Regions from separate parts of the Halalkalibacter lacteus genome, predicted to be linked through region 2. Evidence: riboswitches for the same ligand, from Rfam matches in the RefSeq annotation. Region 2 holds a riboswitch; the other holds the start of a gene.

Region 1 (4,261 bases), on a different contig from region 2:
TCTGCAAGAGTCAACTCACTAACTAGTTTTTTTGTCGATACGTTAATATTTATACTTTTTAATATATTTGTTGCTTTTCTATGAAGTTCGTTCCAATGAATAATTTGTCTTCTTCCCATATTATTTACTGTTTCATTTAACATGATGTTTTCAGCAACCGATAAATAAGGAATAAGCACAGTATCTACTTCTTGATAAACAATTTGAATCCCATGGTCTTGCGCATCCTTTGGCGTCCGAATATGTATCCTTTTCTCATCTATTAAAATATCTCCTGTATAGTGACTGTATGCTCCAGATAACACTTTCATAAGCGTTGATTTCCCTGCCCCATTTGCTCCTAAAAGGGCATGAGCCATACCGGTTTCAGCAAAGAAATCAACTTTATTTAAAGCTTTTACACCTGGAAATGAAATCGAGATATTTTTCATTTCTAATAAAGCCATGATCATGCCTCCCTCCCAACTTAATCTCTTATACCCTACCAGTAAACAAGTTCATATTAACCAAGTAAAAAGGACAACTCTTATTTAATGAGACTGTCTTTATCTTTCTTGTAGACAGAATCAGAGTAAATAAGAGCCATCCTATGGGCAATGATTATCATTCTTTTCAATCTACTAATAACTATTTTGTATAATGCTCCTTCAATGTCTGCATCCAATCTTCTTCGAACGCATCAGTTTCTCCCCAACCTTCAACTGTATTAGCAAGGTTGACCATATTTATTGCCTCACCTGCTTCTAGTAATTGATCTTGTGAAATCAGAGATGCCTCTAGGTCATAAGTTTGTGGTGTTTCTTCTCCAGCTAATTTCTTTGCAACGAGTCTCATGTTAACAGCACCAATCAATTTCGGATCAACGGCAGCCGTATATTTCCATGGATTCCCATCCTCCTGAATTTCTTGTAAGTCTGCATTTGAAACATCAATACCGTAAATTTTGATTTCATCTCTTCCTGCTTCCTTAATAGCTCGAGTTGCACCAATTGCAAAAGCATCCCACGTTGCAAAGATGGCATCGATTTCACCTTTAGGATGTTTGGTTAGCATTGCTGCTACAGCATTTTGGGTTTGAACAGATGTATCAGGGGCCGCTACTCCAAACCTACCAATTTCTTGAATACCGGGGTATTGTTCAAGAACATCTTGATACACATTATTACGTCTTACCATTGGAGGAAACCCATCTACCCAAAGATAAATAATATTCGCTTCTCCATTTTGGTCTTTAACTAATTGATCCAATGCCAATGTTGCAAGCGCCTCATCATCCTGTGAAGTAAGGGTTACACCTTCGATTTCAGTTAAATCATCAATCGAGTCAAATGTAACAACACTCTTTCCCTCATCCGTTAACTGTTTAACACTCTCAACAGTAGCAGCATCATCACCATGTGAAATAATAAATCCGTCATAATTCTCTGCTAATGCTTGTGCAATCGCGTCATGAAATCTAGCAGAATCCCCATTAGCAGTTATGACATCAACTGTAAATCCTAAACTCTCTCCTTCTTCTTTAGCCCCTGCCAAAAACTGTGCCGTATGGTCGTCACCACCGATTTTACGAATAACTTTAATTTTTGTTTCTTCTCCATTCGCAAACCTTTCAGGTACATTTTCAAACGATATATTCTCATCTGTAGAAACTTGTTCAGTAGAACTTTCCGCTCCACAACCAGTTAATAAAACGGCAGCAATAGCTGGTATTAGTGCTCTTTTTAAGAATCCTTTTTTCATCTCTCCATCTCTCCCCTTTTTGAACTACATCTTATCTCTTTTTGATAGTTTAATAACATACCGGACCAACTATCCCACAAAAAACCTCTCTATTGGATAGAGAGGTTAGTTATATGTATATACTTTTCCTCCCTTATCTTTCAAAACAAAATTATTTTGCAGGATTTAGCACCAATTCTTAATTAGAACGGTTGCTGGGCGTCATCGGGCCAGTCCCTCTGCCACTCTTGATAAGAGCTATATTATTAAATTATCAATTAAATCAATATACTCACTTTAATCCTTTAGTAGTATAATGTCAACAATAGAACTGGACTTTTATAAATAAACCAATTGGGATACTTGGATATAACAAATCTCTTACTTAACAACCATTCCTTTATTTCTCTACCCCTTTTGCCAAAATAGAAATTCAAAGAAGAATATTCATTTACCTCAAATTCCCTATTGCACAACAGAGTTTAAAAGAGGTTCAAACCCATCAATTCTACACTCTACAACATCGCCTTGGCGAATAACGGTTGCTCCTGGTGTTCCCGTCATAATAATATCCCCTGGTAACAGAGTCGTCACTTGCGATAGAAATGAAACAATATAGGCAGGATTATAAATCATGTTCTCTACTTTATTTTCATGTTGTATTTCTCCGTTTAGTACTGTTGCCACCTGTAAGGCTGGCACGTTTGAAACTTCATCCTTCGTTACTATGACTGGACCAAAACTAAAGAATGTATCAAAGCTTTTGGCCCTTTGCATAAACCGTGGATTTTCAGCATGAATATCCGCAGCCGTCGTATCTAATGCCGTTGTATATCCAGCAATCATATATAAAGCCTCTTCTTCAGGAATATTTTTGCACTTCTTCCCAATAACAATAGCCAATTCTGCCTCTGCTGTCGTTTTCTTTGATTGTGAAGGGATCTCAATCGTATCACCCGCGCCAATTATACTCGTGTCAGGTTTCATAAAAAAGACAGGATCACCACCTGCCGCACCACCTAATTCAGATCTCATCTTGACATAGTTCATTCCGATTCCCCAGATCTTGCGCGGATTTCGGTATATCGGGGCATAGGTAACATCATCGAATGCGAAAGCTGGTAGTTCCTTAACTCTTTCTTTCCCTCTACCTTTATACCATTCTTGCATATCTTCAAGCTGTCCTGATTCTATTAATCCAAAAACAGACTGAGACCAATTTCTCTGTTCAACCTCATTGATAGTCTTAATTAGAACGATTCCGTTATCATGCACCAGTCCAGCTACTTCTTTTCCACCTATTTTTACTGTCGCAAGCTTCATCGATATCACCTTAGTTTCAATTATTTAGTTGAAATTGTTCTATATTTTCATTTATCCATTGAAGTAGCCGGACATCCTGATTCGGTCCTGCTATGAAAGAAAGAGCAATCGGCAGTCCATCCTGCCCGGTAAGTGGAACTGTTACTTGCGGCAACCCTGCCAGCCCCGCAATACAAGACAATTGCATCGTTTGTGATCTACGCTTCTCAATCTCTTCTCCTGACAAATTACGAAGCGGAGCTTTTCCAGGTGTCGTCGGAATGATTAATAATCCACCTTCTCCTATCATCTCGATCATTCTTGTCCGAATATCTTTTCTAAGGATTTGCTCACTTGGACTCTCTTCTGCCTTTAACGTACTGGCCCATTCAAATCTAGCAGCAATCTCTGGCCCAAAGCTTGGATTCACTTTAGAGATCCAATCACCATGTGTCTTCCAAATTTCAATTCCTTGCAACGTTCTAAAACAATTCGCCCATCTTTGCAGTCCCTCTTGTGCAATAGTCACCCATTTCGATTTGGATGATTGCTCTAATGGCTTAACAACCAAAGAAAGAACTTCCTTGCTTTCCTCATCAGCCAATTCCCAACCTTCTTTTCCGAATAGAAAGTTTGTAAAAGGTTTTTCCTCTAAAGAAAGAGAAGTTTCCCCAATTAATGCATTCCCGGCTTCTAACAATAATTTTGCATTCCTTGTCATCCACCCGACTGTGTCAAAGCTTTCAGCAAGGGGAATGACTCCTTCAATCGGCACAAGGCCATGCGTAGGCCGAAATCCATAAAGTCCGCAGTAAGCTGATGGAATTCGCACTGAACCGCCCGTATCGGTACCTAATGCTAAATCGACTAGCTCTGCTGAAACACTAACAGCAGATCCACTTGATGAACCGCCTGGAATATGGGCAGGTGCTGTTGGATTAAGCGGTGTTCCATAATGAAAATTCTCACCATTTAAACTGTACATCAATTCATCCGTAATCGTTGTCCCTTGTAAGGTGGCTCCTGCTTGCAACAAGCGTTCTATTGCAAGCGCATTTTCTTTTGCTGGTTTATGCGTCCGTAGCCAATCTGGATTTCCAGCACTTGATGTAACTCCTTTAATATGAAATACGTCTTTCACTGCAAATGTAAGTCCTGAGAGGTCTCCTGATTTCAATGGTTCTACAATGATATCTTCATCTACAAACGCATTATAGTTATCTTTCACTTGAGTACCTCC
Region 2 (4,261 bases):
ACTGAGTCATCGAAAAAGGAGGATAATAATGATTACGAAGATGTTTATTAACTTTTTGAATTCCTTTTAGTAATCCTTTTATAGCAGTCATCGAAGCGCTTTAAAAGAAGTACCAAGTATTAATTAGTTTTTTGGTAAAGTAGAAAGTATCGCAAGACGAACGTCATTACGATCCTTTGAAAAACATTTACTCAATTATTTTGTAGCAACCTGTTTTTAGTGTAGTAAGACTCTTTCCGGAAAAAAGAGAGAAATTCAAGTCGGTCATTTTCAACTTCAAAAATTGAGCTTAAAGTAAAAGGGAAGCTGGTTACATACATCTTACCTCTTTTTGTCAGTATCTCCGTCAAATTGTGGACATCAAACCGCGTCAATTCGCGAAGAAATGGCTGCGATCAATGAGGAAATTCGCTCTGAAATTGAGAAGATCTGAAAGTGAAAAAGGATGAGCAAATCAATCTTGGCCCATCGAAAAGAGCATGGGATTATGCTTATTCAACAACTGTATACATTATGTATACAATGAATGAGATGCCTTCTGAAGAGGAGCTTGTTTCTGATTTGCAATAGATGACGTCCTATTATCATCGGAAAGGTGAATATGGATGGAACGACTCATCCTTTTAGCAAGAAGGTATTGGACCGAATGATTACGCTTGAGTTTAACCATGTGAAGCTTGATGATCTACAGTTTTGATGGAGAAGTGAGTAACGTGTACCTAATTCCCAATGAAACCCTATTTGCTTTTCTATACCTTATATGTTATTATAAGGAAGAATTATTTTTGTTCGGTCTGTAAGGAAAGAATAAGTATTTAAACTTTTCGCCTTTGATAACGCACTTGAACAATGATAGTAATAAAAGGTGGGCGTAATCCACCACAGGAGGAAACACACATGCAAGAAGGTACAGTAAAATGGTTTAACGCAGAAAAAGGATTTGGTTTCATCGAAATTGAAGGAGGAGAAGATGTATTCGTACATTTCTCAGCTATCCAAGGCGAAGGCTTTAAATCTTTAGATGAAGGCCAAAAAGTTACGTTTGACACTGAACAAGGTCAACGTGGACTACAAGCTACTAACGTAAACAAAGCATAATTATGAAAGGACTCTCTAGTAGAGTCCTTTTTTTTGCGGAAAAATAAACATAAAACAGGCTGACTAATGAATGTCTTTCCTTAAGAATACCTAATATGTAACAACTATTCATTTGAAAATGATGACCTCATAGTACTAATGTTGAATCGCTTCATAGAAACGACTAACTAATTCTTTATTGGTTACAACTGACTTACTTATCTATCCTCTCCTTTAAAATTAAAACTACAACTTTTGTCCGTTAGGATAAATTGGTATAATTCATCTTATAAATGTAATATTTCTAATTTCTTTTGCTTTCTTTTTGAAAGGGCTTAATTAAGAATGGGGTGCCATCATGGGAAAAGTAACCATCTATAAAAGTGAAGAAGGAAAAAGGTTTATTACCGAACAATATGAAAGATATATAAAATCATTAAAGTTTGATTTCGATCGCATTTATGTTGATACAAGTTATGGTAAAACTCATGTTCTTGTAGCAGGTCCACCAGAAGGAAAACCCGTTTTTATATTTCAGGGTGGCAATTGTATAAATCCAATGACGTTATCTTGGTTTTCACCATTAATAGATAAGTATAGAGTTTATGCACCAGATACAGTTGGTCATCCAGGATATAGTGATGAAAGTAGAATTTCAGCGAAGGATAATAGCTTTGCTCAATGGATAGTAGAACTGATGAATTATTTTGATATTGATAGTAGTGCCTTTATTGGTCCATCCTACGGTGCTGGGATCATATTAAGATTAGCTACATTTATGCCAGATAAAATTGATTGTTCCATATTAGTATCACCAGCAGGAATAAGGTTAGGTTCAAAGATGAGAATGATTAAAGATATTTTACTTCCTTTAGTATTATTTAATGTTACTTCATCAGAAAAACATCTTAATAAAATCACTGGTATTATGTCGGATTATAGTATGAAAGAAATTGATAAAAATATTATCGGTGATGTATTTAAATACGTAAGACTTGAACAAGAAATGCCTAAATTAACGGAGAAGAAGGAATTAAGAAATTATAACGCACCTACATTAATTATAGCAGGGAAAAAAGATATCTTTTTTCCTGAAAGTAGATTGAATAAAGTTGCAAAAGAAATCATCCCGAATTTAACTGCATTTAAAGCCTATGATATAGGACATTTCCCATCAGGAGAACATTTGATAAAAATAAACAAAGAGATTATAGAATTCCTAAAAGCCTATTACTAAAACATAAATTCTTGTAAACTAAAAGGTGCATTGCTTTAATAACGGTCTAGCGATAAACTTCTTATCTAGAGTGGTAGAGGGACAGGCCCTATGAAACCCGGCAACCATCAAGTCAAAATATTGACTTGAACGGTGCTAATTCCTGCAAAGGTGTTAACCTTTGAAAGATGAGAGGAATGTATTTCATAATACTAACCTCTCTTTAAATCAAAGAGAGGTTTTTTGAAGCTTGACTAAGATATTAGTTTTATCCAGGCTATTAGAAATTCCTCTAGTATCGCTTCAGATTGTGAGTTATATCCTTCTATAAAAAATGTTTTCCAAAAAGCAAGCTCAATTAAAAGTGACTCTAGAGAAAAAGTGGTGAAACCATGAAACCTAAAGTTTATATAACGAGAAAATTACCAGAGATCATTGTTCGTAAGATAGAAGCTATTTGTGAAGTGAGAATGTGGCCTGAGGAGGATATACCAGTACCAAGAGATATATTATTAGATGAAGTAAAAGACATTGATGGATTGTTTTGTCTATTAACTGAATCAGTTGATGAATCACTTTTAAATGCTGCTCCTAATCTAAAAGTAATAAGTAATATGGCAGTTGGATTTAACAATATTGATATTAACTTAGCAACAGAAAGAGAAATGATTGTAACGAATACTCCGGGTGTGCTAACGGAAACAACTGCAGATTTAACATTTGCTCTTTTAATGGCGACTGCTCGTAGAGTTGTGGAAGCCTCTGCCTATTTAAGAGAGGACAAATGGAAAACATGGTCTCCAATGCAACTTACTGGTCAAGATATATACGGTGCCACTCTCGGGATCATTGGCTTAGGAAGAATCGGTGAAGCGTTGGTAAAAAGAGCAAAAGGGTTTGATATGAATATCCTCTATAGTAATCGAACTAGGAAGCCAGAAAAAGAGAGAGAGTTAGGTATTCAATATAGGGAATTGGATTGTTTATTACAAGAATCAGATTTTGTCTGTATCCTTATTCCGTATAGCCCTCAAGTTCATCACTTAATTGGACAGCGAGAGTTAGGGCTAATGAAGGAAACGTCAGTATTGATTAATACAGCTAGAGGCGGAATTGTAGATGAATCTGCTCTATATGATTCTTTAAAGGAAGGTTCTATTTGGGCTGCAGGATTAGATGTATTTGAAGAGGAACCCGTATCAACAAATCATCCGTTACTAACACTTCAAAATGTTGTGGCACTACCGCATATTGGTAGTGCTAGCAAACAAACTAGATTAAAAATGGCGGATCTAGCAGCGGGAAATTTAATTCGAATCTTGACAGGGAAAGATGCAATTACAAAAGTAAACTAGTTGAATCAATATGGGGGAGAAGTTATGGGCAATTCTAGACTTGATAGCAACGTAAAAGTATTTTCATTAAATTCTAATGTACCTCTAGCAAAGGAAATTGTTGAATTTTTGGGAGTGGATTTAGGGGAAAGTTCAGTCACAAAATTTAGTGATGGAGAGATTCAGATTAATATTGAAGAGAGTGTACGGGGGTGTGAAGTTTACCTTATCCAATCCACATCTCAGCCGGGTAATCAATATATCATGGAATTATTAACGATGATTGATGCAATGAAAAGAGCCTCAGCAGAATCGATAAATGTTGTCATTCCATATTATGGATATGCGAGACAAGATCGTAAAGCGCGTTCAAGAGAGCCGATTACATCGAAATTAATTGCAAACCTACTAGAAGTAGCTGGGGCGACAAGAATTTTATCTTTAGACTTACACTCTCCCCAAATTCAAGGTTTTTTTGATATTCCAGTTGATCAACTTGTAGGAGTTCCTCTATTAGCAAAGTATTTCAATGAGAAAGAACTTGATGACATTGTTGTAGTAGCTCCAGATAATGGTGGGGTAGTTAGAGCAAGAAAGTTTGCTAGTTTATTACATGCTCCTATTGCTTTTATTG

The links. A riboswitch is a leader RNA that binds a small molecule or an ion and turns the genes downstream of it on or off. The one in region 2 is predicted to bind S-adenosylmethionine.
Region 1: linked by a shared signal. The riboswitch ahead of SAZ04_RS04500 (sugar ABC transporter substrate-binding protein) and the one ahead of SAZ04_RS18150 (2-hydroxyacid dehydrogenase) in region 2 are both predicted to bind S-adenosylmethionine.

Annotation. Positions count from the first base shown of each region.
Region 1 is NZ_JAWRVL010000004.1:105,429-109,689, forward strand. Features, by position in the region: gene SAZ04_RS04495 (sugar ABC transporter ATP-binding protein) at 1-452, opposite strand, end outside; gene SAZ04_RS04500 (sugar ABC transporter substrate-binding protein) at 628-1,740, opposite strand; SAM riboswitch class I at 1,871-1,977, opposite strand; gene SAZ04_RS04505 (fumarylacetoacetate hydrolase family protein) at 2,185-3,042, opposite strand; gene SAZ04_RS04510 (amidase) at 3,059-4,249, opposite strand.
Region 2 is NZ_JAWRVL010000032.1:15,396-19,656, reverse strand. Features, by position in the region: gene SAZ04_RS18170 (hypothetical protein) at 1-51, shown strand, start outside; gene SAZ04_RS18165 (MrcB family domain-containing protein) at 436-570, shown strand; gene SAZ04_RS18160 (cold-shock protein) at 898-1,098, shown strand; gene SAZ04_RS18155 (alpha/beta fold hydrolase) at 1,436-2,314, shown strand; SAM riboswitch class I at 2,373-2,488, shown strand; gene SAZ04_RS18150 (2-hydroxyacid dehydrogenase) at 2,686-3,648, shown strand; gene SAZ04_RS18145 (ribose-phosphate diphosphokinase) at 3,673-4,261, shown strand, end outside.